DNA from 2 places in the Streptomyces albidicamelliae genome. Region 2 is predicted to be linked to the other one. Evidence: riboswitches for the same ligand, from Rfam matches in the RefSeq annotation. Region 2 holds a riboswitch; the other holds the start of a gene.
The links. A riboswitch is a leader RNA that binds a small molecule or an ion and turns the genes downstream of it on or off. The one in region 2 is predicted to bind thiamine pyrophosphate.
Positions count from the first base shown of each region.

Region 1: another riboswitch for thiamine pyrophosphate. It lies ahead of thiO (glycine oxidase ThiO); the one in region 2 lies ahead of N8I86_RS36760 (purine-cytosine permease family protein).

Region 1 is NZ_CP106795.1:2,539,636-2,547,131, forward strand. Features, by position in the region: gene thiE (thiamine phosphate synthase) at 1-473, opposite strand, end outside; gene N8I86_RS11785 (Rv2175c family DNA-binding protein) at 565-930, opposite strand; gene N8I86_RS11790 (NAD(P)/FAD-dependent oxidoreductase) at 995-2,227, opposite strand; gene N8I86_RS11795 (hypothetical protein) at 2,260-2,610, opposite strand; TPP riboswitch at 2,664-2,775, shown strand; gene thiO (glycine oxidase ThiO) at 2,773-3,954, shown strand; gene thiS (sulfur carrier protein ThiS) at 3,951-4,163, shown strand; partial or broken gene N8I86_RS11810 (thiazole synthase) at 4,168-4,959, shown strand; gene pknB (Stk1 family PASTA domain-containing Ser/Thr kinase) at 5,051-6,985, shown strand; gene N8I86_RS11820 (deoxyribonuclease IV) at 7,042-7,496, shown strand, end outside.
Region 2 is NZ_CP106795.1:8,131,127-8,138,622, reverse strand. Features, by position in the region: gene N8I86_RS36780 (alanine--tRNA ligase-related protein) at 1-404, shown strand, start outside; gene N8I86_RS36775 (hypothetical protein) at 532-1,359, opposite strand; gene N8I86_RS36770 (AfsR/SARP family transcriptional regulator) at 1,452-4,592, opposite strand; gene N8I86_RS36765 (hypothetical protein) at 4,907-5,386, shown strand; TPP riboswitch at 5,634-5,729, shown strand; gene N8I86_RS36760 (purine-cytosine permease family protein) at 5,719-7,119, shown strand; gene N8I86_RS36755 (allene oxide cyclase barrel-like domain-containing protein) at 7,255-7,496, opposite strand, start outside.

The DNA of each region.
Region 1 (7,496 bases), 5.6 Mb from region 2:
GTGTACCGGACCAGGTCGAGCCCGGGCGCGTGACGGCCGGGCTTGGTGGGGGTGGGCCAGCACGGGCCGGTGCAGAAGTAGTCCACGCCGTCCTGCTCGGCGGCCGCGGCGGCCTCGGACTCGGCGTGCGTGGAACGGCCGATCAGGACGTCGTCGCCGAGGATCGCTCGGGCCGCGGGGACCGGCAGGTCGCCCTGGCCGAGGTGCAGCACCCCGGCACCGGCCGCGTGCGCGACGTCCGCCCGGTCGTTGACCGCGAGCAGCTTGCCGTGCCGGGCGCAGGCGTCCGCGAAGACCCGGAGGGTCTCCAGCTCCTCGGCGGCTTCCATGCCCTTCTCGCGCAGCTGCACGATGTCGACACCGCCGGCCAGGACCGCGTCCAGGAAGCCGGCGAGGTCGCCCCGGTCCCTGCGGGCGTCCGTGCAGAGGTACAGACGGGCGTCGGCGAGGGCGGCGCGGGCGGTGTCGGACATGCGTGGGTCCCCCCGTGATCGGTCTACCTGCTGGTTCTCGGGTGGCGTGCGGGCCCGGGGCACGCACGCCACCCCCCTGGTGCGGCTGGGCTCAGACGGCGAGCGCCTGGGCGCGGCGCTTCACCTCCGTGCCGCGATTCTCGCTCAGGGCCTGCGCGGGAGTGCCGGGCAGGGTGGGGTCGGGGGTGAAGAGCCACTCGATCATCTCTTCGTCCGTGAAGCCGTCGTCCCGCAGGAGCGTCAGGGTGCCGGTCAGGCCCTTGACGACCTTGTCCCCGTCGATGAAGGCGGCGGGGACGTGCAGCGCCCGGTTCTCACCACGGCGTACGGCGATCAGCTGGCCCTCCTTGACCAGCTGCCGCACACGCGTCACCTCGACGCCGAGCTGTTCGGCGATGTCGGGGAGGGTGAGCCAGGCGGGGACGAGAGCATCGATCTTTGCGTCAATCTCGGTCACGAGTCCTAGGGTAGGCGCTCCGTCCGGGGTGCCGCTCGATGCCGACGGCCGACCGCGGCGCCGGTCAGTCGGCCGTGGCGTTCTTCAGGGGGCGGGCCGGATCGGTCAGGGCCTCGGGGTCCATACGGCGGCCCGCCTCGATCAGGCGGCGGCCCTGGGCCAGGTCGCGGGGCCGGCCCACCGCCAGCAGCGCCACCAGCCGGCCCTCGCGCAGCCAGCACACCGACCAGGCGGGTCCGGCCGGGTCGCCGCGCCACACCAGGCGGTCCGCCGCTGCGTGGTGCCCGGCGTACTGCACGAAGCGGCCGAACTGCTCGGACCAGAAGTACGGCACCGGGTCGTAGAGCGCCGGGGTCTCGCCGAGGATGTTCGCGGCGACCGTCCGGGGCCCCTGGAGGGCGTTGTCCCAGTGGTGGACGAGCAGCCGCTCGCCGTAGCGGGCGGAGGGGAAGGAGGCGCAGTCGCCGACCGCGTACACGTCCTCGGCCCCGGTGCGCAGGCGGGCGTCCGCGACGACCTCGCCGTGCGGCCCCAGTTCGATGCCGGAGCCGGCCAGCCAGCCGGTGGCCGGCCGGGCGCCGATGCCGACGACGACGGCGCCCGCGGGCAGCCGGGTGCCGTCGGTCAGCACCACCGCGCCCGGTTCGACGCGCTCCACGCGCGCGCCGGTGCGCAGGTCGGCGCCGCTGTCGGCGTACCAGGCGGCCATGGGCGCGGCCACCTCGGCGGGCAGGGCGCCCGCGAGCGGCCGGTCGGCGGCCTCGACGACGGTCACCGCGCAGCCCGCCTCCCGGGCGGCCGTGGCGAACTCGGCGCCGATCCAGCCGGCGCCGACGACCACGATGTCGTGCTGCCGGAGCAGCACGGGCCGCAGCCGTTCGGCGTCGTCCAGGGTGCGCAGCAGATGCACGCCGGGTACGCCCTCCGTGCCGGGCAGGGTGACGGGTTCGGCCCCGGTGGCCAGGACCAGGACGTCGTAGGGCACCGGGCCCGCCTCGGTGTCCAGCACGCGTTCGGCGGGGCGCAGGCCCTGTGCCTCGCAGCCGAGGCGCAGCTCGACGCCGAGGGACTCGAAGTCGACGTCGAAGGCGGAGCCCTCGGCCGTGCCGAGCAGCACGGCCTTGGACAGCGGCGGCCGGTCGTACGGCTGGTGCGGTTCGGCGCCGATGACGGTCACGGCTCCCTTGAAGCCCTGTTCCCGCAGGGCGACCGCGGTCTGCACCCCGGCCATGCCCGCGCCCACGACGACCACGCGCCGTTCCTGTGACGTGCCCTGTTGCGGTGTCTGCTCGCTCACCCGATCACCATAGACAACTGACGAAACGTCAGTCAGGGGGCGTGCTCGGTGACCTGCTCCACAACGCTCGTACCGCTGCCCGCGGCGGACTCCCACTCCCAGGTCTCCGCCAGCCGCAGCCGGCCGTCGGGCAGCTCCACGACGGTGGACACGCAGTGCCCGCCGGCCGTGGTCCCGTCGGTGCGCAGCTGCACGTACCGGAAGTCCAGCCGGTCGCCCTCGCGGGTCCCGACCAGATGGCCGCGCACGACCTCGCCGCCCGCGTACTCCGCCCAGATGCGGCCGTCCGTCTCGTGGTAGGCGAACCGGGTGCGGGTACCCACCTGACCTGGGGCCTGGTCCGCGACGGGGGCGAAAATCAGACCGTCGAGCGAGCGGTGCATGACGGAGGGCTCCCTTACGGGTGACGAGCGGGACGGACTAGGGTGGCCACCGTACAAGCACTCGCGGGAGCCTGGACGCACCGGGCTGAGAGGGAGGCTGGCGGCCTCCGACCGTACGAACCTGATCCGGGTCATGCCGGCGAAGGGAGGGGCTGGACGCCCATGTCGTCACGTACGTCCGACGTCCTCGTCATCGGGGGCGGGATCATCGGTCTGGTCACGGCCTGGCGCGCGGCGCAGCGCGGGCTCACCACGGCGGTGGTGGACCCCGAGCCCGGCGGCGGGGCCGCACGGGTCGCGGCGGGGATGCTCGCCGCGGTCACGGAGCTGCACTACGGCGAGGAGACGCTGCTCGCTTTGAACCTGGAGTCCGCCCGCCGCTATCCCGGCTTCGCGGCCGAGCTCTCCGAGCTGACCGGCCACGACCTGGGCTACCGCCGGTGCGGCACCCTCGCGGTCGCCCTCGACGCCGACGACCGCGCGCACCTGCGGGAACTGCACGCGCTCCAGCAGCGCTCGGGCCTGGAGTCGGAGTGGCTGTCGGGGCGCGACTGCCGGCGTCTCGAGCCGATGCTGGCCCCCGGGGTGCGCGGCGGGCTGCGGGTCGACGGCGACCACCAGATCGACCCGCGGCGGCTGGCGACGGCCCTGGTGGCCGCGTGCGAGCACGCCGGGGTGGTGTTCCACCGCACCTGGGCCGAGCGGCTCGACGTCGTGCGCGAGCGGGCCGCCGGCGTCACCACGGCGGACGGCACCGAGCTGCGCGCGGAGCAGGTCGTCCTCGCCGGCGGAAGCATGAGCGGACGCCTCGCGGGCGTGCCGGACGCGCTGCTGCCACCGGTCCGGCCGGTGAAGGGGCAGGTGCTGCGGCTGGCCGTGCCCCGGCGGTTCGCCCCGTTCCTGAGCCGGACCGTGCGGGCCGTGGTCCGCGGCAGCCAGGTCTACCTCGTGCCGCGCGAGAACGGCGAGCTGGTCGTCGGCGCCACCACCGAGGAGCTGGGCTGGGACACGACGGTCACGGCGGGGGGCGTGTACGAGCTGCTGCGCGACGCCCACGAGCTGATCCCGGGCCTCACCGAGCTCCCGCTGACCGAGACCCGGGCCGGGCTGCGGCCCGGCTCCCCCGACAACGCCCCGCTGCTCGGCCCGTCCGGCCTGGACGGACTGCTGCTGGCCACCGGGCACTACCGCAACGGCGTGCTGCTCACACCGGTCACCGGGGACGTGCTGGCGCACGCGCTGGCCACCGGTGACCTCCCCGAGGAGGCCCGCCCGTTCACGCCCCAGCGTTTCACCGCCCCGCCGCCGGAGCGGCCCGCACGTCTCATGGAGCAGTCCGCATGACCCTCAGCCTCACCGTCTCCGTCAACGGGGAGCACCGGGAGATCGCCCCGGGCACCGCTCTCGACGCCCTCGTCCGCACCCTCACCGCGGCGCCCTCCGGGGTGGCCGCCGCCGTCAACGAGACGGTCGTGCCGCGCGGCCAGTGGGCGACCACCGCGCTCGCCGAGGGCGACCGCGTCGAAGTACTCACCGCAGTCCAGGGAGGCTGAACCGATGGCCGACGACCCCTTCGTGCTGGGCGGTGTGCACCTGGACTCCCGGCTGATCATGGGCACGGGCGGCGCGCCCAGCCTGGACGTGCTGGAGCGGGCGCTGACCGCCTCCGGCACCGGGCTGACCACGGTCGCGATGCGGCGGGTCGACCCGTCCGTGCACGGCTCGGTGCTGTCGGTGCTGGAGAAGCTGGGCATCCGCGTGCTGCCGAACACGGCGGGCTGTTTCACCGCCGGGGAGGCCGTGCTGACCGCGCGCCTCGCCCGCGAGGCACTGGGCACGGACCTGGTCAAGCTGGAGGTCATCGCCGACGAGCGGACCCTGCTGCCCGACCCGGTGGAGCTGCTGGACGCGGCGGAGACGCTGGTCGACGACGGCTTCACGGTGCTGCCGTACACGAACGACGACCCCGTCCTCGCGCGCAGGCTGGAGGACGTCGGCTGTGCCGCGGTGATGCCGCTGGGCTCCCCGATCGGATCGGGGCTCGGCATCCGCAATCCGCACAACTTCCAGCTCATCGTCGAGCAGGCGGGCGTACCGGTGATCCTGGACGCGGGCGCCGGTACGGCGTCCGACGTGGCGCTGGCGATGGAGCTGGGGTGCGCGGGTGTGATGCTCGCCTCCGCCGTGACGCGGGCGCAGGAGCCGGAGACGATGGCCGCGGCCATGCGGCACGCGGTCGAGGCCGGCCGGCTGGCCCGGCTGGCGGGGCGGATCCCGCGCCGCCACTTCGCCGAGGCCTCCTCCCCGGCCGAGGGGCGCGCGCACCTGGACCCCGAGCGCCCCGCCTTCCCGTCACCCGACAGTCACAGCTCTGCTGCATTCCGTCCCCACGACGGCGCAGCGGGTGGGAGCGCCGTTCACCCCTCGTAGACTCCCCTGCGTGGATACGACCCTTCAGGACCCCCTCGTCGGGCAGGTGCTCGACGGCCGTTACCGCGTCGAGGCGCGGATCGCGGCCGGCGGGATGGCCACGGTCTACCGGGCCCTGGACACCCGCCTGGACCGCGTCCTCGCGCTGAAGGTGATGCACCCGGCGCTCGCGACCGACGGCTCCTTCGTCGAGCGGTTCATCCGGGAGGCCAAGTCCGTCGCCCGGCTCGACCACCCCAACGTGGTGCAGGTCTTCGACCAGGGCACCGACGGGTCGTACGTGTACCTGGCGATGGAGTACATCGCCGGGTGCACCCTGCGCGACGTGCTGCGCGAGCGGGGGGCGGTGCAGCCGCGGGCCGCGCTGGACATCCTGGAGCCGGTGCTGGCCGCGCTCGGCGCCGCGCACCGGGCCGGGTTCGTCCACCGGGACATGAAGCCGGAGAACGTCCTGATAGGGGACGACGGCCGGGTCAAGGTCGCCGATTTCGGGCTGGTGCGCTCGGTGGACAGCGTGACGAGCACGACCGGTGCCGTCCTCGGGACGGTGTCGTACCTCGCTCCGGAGCAGATCGAGCAGGGCACCGCCGATCCGCGCGTCGACGTGTACGCGTGCGGTGTCGTCCTCTACGAGATGCTGACCGGTGAGAAGCCGCACTCCGGCGACTCCCCCGCCCAGGTGCTCTACAAGCACATACACGACGACGTGCCGCCGCCCTCGGCGCTCGTGCCGGGACTGCCGTACGAACTGGACGGGCTGGTCGCCTCGGCCACCGCGCGCGACCCGGACGTCCGCCCGCACGACGCCGTGGCGCTGCTCGCCCTGGTGCGCGGGGCCCGTCAGGGGCTGACCGCGGAGCAGCTGGACCGGCTGCCGCCGCAGGCGCTGACCGCGGAGCACGACATCGCCGAGGACCGGACGAGCGTGATCCCGCGCTCGCTGACCGTGCCCCGGCCGCTGCCCGTGAACGAGGACCCGGCCGAGGACGGCGTCCACCGCACCTCCCGGCTGCAGTCCCCGCCGCCGGGGCCGCCCCGCGGCTCTGCGGCGCGGCGGCCCCGGCGCGGGCTGCTGGCGGTGCTCGCGGCCGTGCTGCTGGTCTTCGGCGTGGGCGCCGGCGTCTGGTACATCAACTCGGGGCAGTTCACCGAGGTCCCCCCGCTGGTGACCAAGACGGAGGCACAGGCCGGACAGCGGCTGAAGGCCGCCGGTCTGGACGTCGGGAAGGTCGAGCGGGCCTACGACGACACCGTCGAGCGGGGCCGGGTCATCAGTAGCGACCCCTCTCCCGGCTCCCGCATCCGGGACAACGGTTCGGTGAAGCTCACCGTCTCGCTCGGCCCGGAGACGGTGAACGTGCCGGATCTGCGGGGGCAGCCGCTGGCGAAGGCGCGGGCGCGGCTGAAGGCGGACGCGCTGGAGCCGGGCATGGTCACCCGCCAGTTCAGCGACGACGTCGACAAGGGGTCCGTGATCGCCACGACGCCGGCCGCGGGCACCAAGCGGCACGCCGGCTCGGCGATCGCGCTGACCGTCAGCAAGGGCCGCGCGGTCCACGTCCCGGACGTCACCGGTGACGACCCGGACAGCGCCCGGCAGACGCTGACCGACGCCGGTCTGAAGGTCGAGATCGCCGCCGAGCCGATCACCTCGGAGGACTACGACAAGGGCAAGGTCGCCGCCCAGATCCCGGAGCAGGGCCGCGAGGCCGCCGAGGGCGACACGGTGAAGCTGACGCTGTCCAAGGGCCCGCCGATGATCCAGGTCCCGGACGTGGTCGGCGACAGCGTGGACGACGCCCACAAGGCCCTGGAGGGGGCCGGCTTCGAGGTGGACGAGGACCGCGGTCTGCTCGGACTGTTCGGCGACACCGTGAAGAAGCAGTCGGTGGCGGGCGGCGACCGGGCGCCCAAGGGGTCGACGATCACCATCACCATCCGGTGACGGGGGTCACCGGGACCGTGGTCCGGGGGCCGGAGCGGGCATGACACCCTGAACGGGTGAGTCCCGATCCCTCCCCCCTGCTCCCCCGCAACCCGGTGGGCGGCCATGTCCCGGTGGCCGGCGGCCTGCACTCCGTGGGCCTGTCGTACGCCCGCGACCTGAAGGCGGAGACCGTGCAGGTCTTCGTCGCGAACCCGCGCGGCTGGGCCACGCCCGCCGGGAACCCGCGGCAGGACGAGGCGTTCCGCGCGGCGTGCGCCGAGGAGTCGATCCCGGCGTACGTGCACGCTCCCTACCTGATCAACTTCGGCTCGCACACCGAGGCGACGGTGGAGCGGTCGGTGGAGTCGCTGCGCCACTCGCTGCGGCGCGGCCGGGAGATCGGCGCGCTGGGCGTCGTCGTGCACACCGGCAGCGCGACCGGCGGGCGGCCGCGGGAGGTGGCGCTGAAGCAGGTGCGGGAGCGCCTGCTGCCGGTGCTGGACGAGCTGACCCACGACGACGATCCGTA
Region 2 (7,496 bases):
ACGAACCGTCGCTGCGGTTGGTCTGCGACCATCTGCGCTCGGCCATCGTGGTGATCGGCGACGGGGTGTCTCCGGCCAACACCGGACGCGGCTACGTGCTCCGCCGTCTGGTGCGACGGGTGCTGACCGTGCTGCGGCGCGACGATCCCTCCCGCGGTCTCGGAGACCTGCCCGACGAACTGTTCCGGCACACCCTCCACCGTTTCCGGCAGACCGTCGCCCCGGACGCCGTCCGCAAGGTGCTGCTCGACGAGGAGCGGCGCTTCGGTCGTCTCCTGGAGCGCGGTCGACAGGTCCTCGCCCGGCCCCGGTTCCGCGGCCCGTTGAGCGAGGAGGACCTCTCCTATCTCCACGACACCCACGGGCTGCCGCGCGACCTCGTCCGCAGCCTGCGACCGCGGTGACCGTTCCCTGCCCGGCGCACGGTCCCAGCCGCCCGCAGGAGTGAACCAGCCGGTGAAGAGATGAGGGCGGGTCCCCCGGTTGCGTGAATCGGGGGACCCGCAGGTGCGGCCGGCGCGGGCGGCCGCGTCAGCGCACGTCGACGTAGTCGGCCGGGCTGGTGGCGACGCCGGTCGTGGAGTTGCCGTAGTACACCCAGCGGTAGGAGCCGTCGACCGAGGCGGTGACTGCGGCCTTCAGGCTTCCGGTGCTGCTGGTGGTGGCCTTCTTGACCGTCTTGAAGGCGTCGGCGCCCTTGGCGCGGAACTGGAGGCTGACGGTACGCCCGCTGTAGGCGTCGTACTTCTTCGTGCTCCAGTTCGCCCGGGTCAGCTTGCCCGTGACGCTGATCGACCTGCCCTTGGCGACCGGCTCCGGCGAGGCGTTGGCGGTGGCCTTCGCCGCGCGCTTGAGCCGGGCGGTCTGAGCGCGCGTCTCCAACTCGCCGGTCTTGAGGCCGCCGTCGGCCTTCCACAGCTTCAGCGAGACGCCAACCTTCCAGGTGGTGGCGTCACTGTTGGAGTCGACGTGTTCCTGGCTCGGGTGAGGGTCGATGTAGAGGTTGCCCTCGCAGTGAGCGTGCTTGGAGTCGGTCTCGTAGCAGGTGTAGCCGCTGGGGCCGATGAAGTTCTCTCCGGTGTCGGCCGCCGTCGTGATACTGCCCCGGTAGAGGAAGGGGTACGCGTCATAGCGGGAGGGGTCGGCCGTGCTGTACCCGGAGGGCAACGCGATGGTGAAGCTGAGGGTCGGCTCCACCACCTTCGACGTGCCGACGACGATCGGCTTGTCGTTGTTGACGACGATGTCCGACACGGTGATACCGGTGTCCGCCGCCTGAGCCGTCGGCGCGTTCAGCGCCGAGAGCCCCAGCGCCCCCACGAGCGTGGCCACCGCGGCGGTTCGTCTGCCTGTCTTCATTCACACCTCTTCAGGAAGATCCCTTACAGGAGGCGGCAGCCTATCCGACGAGTTCGCGAGCAGTAGCCCTGGTTCCAGCAGCACACCTTGGGTCAGCCGAGACCGAACCGCTCGGCCTGTTCGGCCGTCACGGAGAGGAGGACCGTACGCGCCTCTTCCGCGCGGGGAGAGTCCAGTGCGGTGTAGAGGGACACTGCTCGGTCGAGGTGGTCGATGGCTTGCGCCCGCTCTCCCCTCGCCTGCCGGACGAGCGCCGTGCCCATGTGGGCGCGGGCCTGTTCCTCCTGTTCCCCGATTCCGCGGGCCACCTCCAGGGCCGCCGCGTAGGCGTCGAGGGCCTCGGCGTGCCGTCCGGTTCCGTGCAGGGCCTCGCCCAGGCCGTTGAGCGCGCCCGCTTCTCCGTAGGGTTCCCCGGTGCGGCGGAAGTGGTCGAGGGCCTGTCGTTGGTGTTCGGCGGCCTCGTCGTACCTTCCCTGTCGGCACAGTGCGTTTCCCAGGTTGGACAGCGCGTGCGCCTCTCCCCCGGTGTGCCCGAGCCGGCGGAAGAGCGCGAGCGCCTGCTCGAACCGCCCAGCCGCGGCCGCGTGGTCGTCCAGCCGCGACAGGACGATGCCCAGGTTGCCGAGAGCACTCGCTTCCCCGAACGTATGGCCGGTGAGCCGGTAGAGGGCCAGCGCCTGCTCGTACCGCTCGATCGACGCGTGGTAGTCCTCCAGCAACTCCTGCACGATGCCGAGGTTGTTCAGCACGTCGGCCTCTCCGTGGGCGTCACCGGCCGCGCGAAACAGTTCGACCGCCTTCTCGTGGTGCTCGGCGGCCTCCCGGTAGCGGCCCCGCAACTCGTGGAGCACGCCCACGTTGGTGAGATGACGCGCCTCCCCGGCCTCGTACCCGATCCGCCGGCACAGTTCCAGCGCGTCCGCGTGGTGCCGGTGCGCGCTCTCGTAGTCTCCGAGTCGCCGGTGGACCGCGCCGACGCAGGCCAGGACATCGATTTCACCCCGGGTGTCCCCCACCGCGCGGGCTGCGCGAAGGGCATGCGTGTGCACCGTCAGGGCGTCGGTGAGGTGTCCCGAGCGTTCGTAGTGACGGTGGAGCGTGGTGGCGATGCGCACGGTGTGCCGGGACGGTCCGGGCTCCTCGGTCCTGGAACACAGAGCCACCAGTGTGTGCTGGGCGGCGCGCAGCCAGGCACGGCACTCGTCGGCCGTCCGCAGAGGCGGCAGACCTGTGTCGGGCACTTCGACGGCGGGCCGCAGATGCCGTTCGGCGGGATACAGCACGTTCATGGCCGCCGCAGACGCCGCGAGGCAGTGGTCGAGCAGGCGGGTCAGGGCGGCGTCACACTCCGCCGCGCCGTCGTGCCGGCTCGCGAGCTCCGCGGCGTAGGCGCGCAGCAGGTCGTGCATGACATGACGGCCGGGCCCACTCCGACGCACCAGGTGCGCGCGGGACAGGACGTCCAGGGACCGTCGGGCGCGCTCCACGGTTTCGCCGGTCAGCGCGGCGGCCGCGTACACGTCCGCGTCGGTCCCTGGGTGCAGGCCCAGCAGCCTGAACAGTCGCGCCGCCTGGTCGGGGAGGCGGTCGTAGGACCAGGAGAAGACCGCGCGGACGGCGGCCCGGGGATCTCCGTCGCCGGAGTCGAGCAGGTCCAGGCGCCGCCGTTCGTCCCGCAGTTCCTCCACCAGGCGGGCCAGTGGCTCCAGGGGGCGTGACAGGGCCAGCTCGGCCGCCACTCGCAGGGCCAGCGGCAGGCGCCCGCACTGTTCGGCCAGGCCGGCTGCGGCCGCGTGGTCCGCGTCGACGCGCGGTCCGATCAGGGAGCGCAGCAGCGCGAATGCCTCGTCCGGGGAGAGGACGTCGAGGACCACGCGGTGCGCCCCGTGCAACGACACCAGGGACGACAGCGAGTCGCGGCTCGTGATGACCACTTTGCACGTCGGGCTTCCCGGCAGCAGCGGGCGCACCTGTGCGGCGGATGCGGCATTGTCGAGAAGGACGAGCAGCCGCCGTCCGTCCACCGCGGTGCGGTAGCGCGCGGCCCGGTCGTCGAGCCGCAGCGGTATCTCCTGGCCGGGCACGCCCAGGGCGGAGAGGAACCCCGAGAGTGCCTGGGCGGCGGAGACCGGTTCGTCCGGGTCGTAGCCCCGGAGATCGACGTAGAGCTGTCCGTCGGGGAAGGCGTCACGCACCTGGTGCGCCCAGCGCACCGCCAGCGCGGTCTTGCCGATGCCCGCGACGCCGGAGACGGCGGAGACGACCGCTGCTGTTCCGGCCTGCGGGCCGTCTGTGATGAGCAGGCACTCCGTGAGCTCGGTCAGCTGCTCCTCCCTGCCACTGAAGTGGGCTACCGCCGGTGGGAGTTGGGCGGGAGGCAGGACGGTGGCCGGGGCGGCTGACTTGGCCAGGACCGGGTCGGTCACCGTCGCCGCCGGCTCCTGACCTCGGGCGTCGCGCAGCAGCTCCTCGTACGCCGACCGCAGTTCACGGCCCGGAGCCACGCCCAGATCGAAGTCGAGCTGCCGACGGATCCGGGTGTAGGTGTCCACGGCCTCGGCGGTTCTCCCACTGGTGGCCAGGCTGCGGATCAGCAGCATGGCGAGGGGCTCGCTCAGCGGGTGCTCCGCCAGCAAGGGCCGCAGTACGGCGGGCACTTCCGCGGACTTCTCCTGCCTCAGCAGGGCGTGGGCCCACGCCAGCGCCGTCTCCAGACGCTCCTGCGTCCAGGCGGTACGCGTGCGCTCCGCCCATGCCCCAGGCAGCCCCGCCAACGGCACTCCCCGCCACAGCCGCAGCGCCTCTCCCAGGAACTCGGTGCGCTGCGGGTCGGACACCTGCGGCTGGCGCGCCCGCTCGACGAGCGAGCGGAATCGGAGCAGGTCGACGGCGTGTTCGTCCGCCTCCAGGACGTATCCACCGGAGGTGCGTGCGATGCGAAACGACGTCCTGGGTACGGCTGCCCGGTCACCGTCTGCCGTGGGCGCCACGCCGTCCGTGGATGCCGCGCCGTCGAACAGCCGCCTCAGACGGCTGATGTGGGAGTAGAGGGCGGAACGGGCTCCGTCGGGCGCGGTGGTGTCCCAGACCCGGTCCACCAGCGTGCTCACGGAGACCGGCCGACCGGTGTCGGTCGCCAGCGCCGCGAGGACCGCTCGACGACGCGGCTCCCCGATGTCGACCGCGCGTCCCGCGACACGCAGGTCCACAGGTCCGAGCAGGTGCAGGTTCATCGCGCCTCACGCGGGAGGAGGAGGGAACGGCCGTGGTGCGGCGGGCTGTTCATCCGCCGAGGAGGGCCGGCACGCCCTCGGTCCTCCGTCATTCGCTCCGGGGCCACCGACAGGGCGGCCGTCCCAAGGTTTCCGCAAGGTTCACCGTAGATCCTCACCTCACATGCCGTCAGGCGGATCGCGGCAAGCACCGCATGCCGCGGAGAACACCGACATCCGCTCCCGGAGCCTTCCCGGGAGCGGCGTGTCCGCCCGCCCTGCCGGCAGTCGCGTCAGACGTGACCAACCCGACGCAACAAGAGAATGGAATTGTCATGCGCAAGATAATGTCCCGAGCCAATCGGACAGCCGTCGCCGTCGTCGCGACCGCTTTCATGGCGTCCGGAGCGGTCGTCGCGGGGGCGACGACCGCCTCCGCGGACGGCTGTGTGGGTCCCCTGTGCGGCGCGGTGAAGAACCGGACCGGCGAGACGATGCACTACACCATGAGTCTTGGCGAGGGCCCGCACTACTGCGACGTGTGGAACTGGGGCGGCGGCACCGGGAGCGAGTTCAAGCACGCCAAGTGCAGGCAGGAGTCGTTCGGCAACGGAACGCGGGGCGGTAACGGCACCGGTAAGGACGTCGACGCCTTCACGTTCGCCACGCACGGCTACCACGAGCGGTTCTCGCGGGTCGGCACCTGGCACTGGCGGGCCAAGGGGGTCTGGACGAAGATCCGCAGCGGGGAGATCGGCGACTGCGGCATCGGGGACCACAACGAGGTCTGGTGCACCGTGCTCGTGCAGGCCTGAGGGAAGCCTCGCTCAGGCCTGAGGGCGCCTCGGGGAGGGAGAACGTCCCTGGAAGGCGGCGGCACGGGTATGCCGCCGCCTTCCGGCATGACCGGTCGCTGCCACCCGAAGCCACCGCCACAGAGAGTTAGCGCTCGATTACGCGTACGCGTCTGGGCAGTCGACTGACGGGCGCCGCGCCCTTCCGGCCGGCCCTCGCCTCCCCCCGACCGGAACCGGTCACCGGACCGGGCTATTCTGGCCGCCATACCTGGACACGGGGTGCCCCCGCACGGGGGCTGAGATCACACCCGTTGAACCTGAACCAGTTAGGACTGGCGGAGGGATGTCGTATGTCGTTGCCGTATGCCCATGATGAGACGGCCGTGGCCGAGGCGCGGGGGGTCTTCGACGGCCGGATGCCGACGGCCCCCGGCGATCTGCGAGTGGAAGCCCGCGGCATCGCGCCGGTGCCCGAGGACGCTCGCTACGGCAGCCCCCGCCGCCTGTTCACCGTGTGGTTCGCGCCCAACCTGACGATGACCGGCGTCTTCACGGGTACGGTCGGCGCGGCCCTCGGGCTGGACTTCGCCACCGCGCTGCTCGCCGTGGTGCTCGGTACCCTGCTCGGCGCGGTGCCCACGGCCTATCTGGGAACCTGGGGCAGCCAGACCGGGGCGGGCCAACTCCCGCTGGCGAGGCTGGCCTTCGGACGGGCCGTCGCTCTGCCGGGCGCCCTGCAGTGGCTGTCCTCCATCGCCTGGGACGCCCTGATCGGCCTGTTCGGGGGTGACGCGCTGGCCCAGCTGTTCGGCTGGCCGTTCTGGCTGGGCGTCCTGGTGATGCTCGTGGCCCAGGGGGCGCTCGGCGTGATCGGGTACGAGGCGATCCACCGCCTGCAGACGGTGATGACCTTCGCGCTCGCCGCCTCGTTCGTCGCGTTGGCGGTGAAGCTCGTGCACGGCACCCAGCCCGCGACGGCCGCGACCGTGCACGGTGCCGACCGGGCCGGCGCATTCGTGCTGACCTGCACCATCGCCTTGAGTCTCGCGCTCTCGTGGGCGCCGTACGCCAGTGACTTCAGTCGCTACCTGCCCCGCACCGCCTCGCGTCCCAGCATGTTCTGGTGCACCCTGCTCGGTGTCAGCGTGTCGTTCGTCGCCGTGCAGGCACTCGGTCTGTGGGGCGCCGCCCAGTTCACCGACCAGACCGCCCGCGGTGTCGACCGGCTGCTCGGCGGCGGCGCGCTCGGCGCGTTCGGCCTCCTCGCCGTCGCCGTCGCGGCCCTGTGCAGCAACGCCATGAACGACTACAGCGGGTCGCTGGCGCTGCAGACCATCGGCGTGCGGCTGCCCCGGCCGGTCGCCGCCGCGCTCGCCGCTGTGCTCGGATTCCCGCTCGTGCTGTGGATGCACGCCGCGGACACCACGGCCCGCTTCCAGAACGTGCTGTTGTTCGTCGGCTACTGGATCCCCGCGTTCGTCGCGATCGTGATCGTCGACTGGGTGGCCCGCGCACGGGCGCGCGGCGACCGCCCGGTCGACCTGGCGCAGGAGGAAGCCGCACCGCAGCCGTGGTGGCCGGCCGTCACCGCGTTCGTCGTCGGTTTCGCCGTGGCGGTGCCGTTCATGAGCACCAGCCTGTACGTGGGGCCCGTCGCCCGGGCCCTGCACAGCGCGGACCTCGCCTACCCCGTCGCGTTCCTCGCGGCGCTGCTCGTCTATGTGCCGTTGCGTGTACGACGCCGGTCCTGACCCGCGCGCCCTCCCGAGCGAGTGGGGCGGATCGTGTGAGGCGGCGGCGTTCCGGGACTGGGCCCAGGGCCTGTTGTGAAAGTGCTGGTCCGATGCCTTCGTACGCACACCAGGCTGGGCTGCCGCAGGTCGCGGTCAGCGCTTGGCAGTCAGGGTGATGGTGACGGCCTGTTCGCGGTTGCCGAGATCAACAAAGGTAGCGGTCCCCCCAGCGCCGACGTACGCTCCCGTGCCTCCCGTGACCGCGGCAGTCGGGTTCTCGCCGGCTTTCTGCCGACTGTGGAACATGATCTGTCCTTCGGGTAGATCAAGGACGCTGAGGCACTGAAGCATCGTGACGGGCGGTTCGTGCTGCGTGACAGTGCACTCCACCGCGA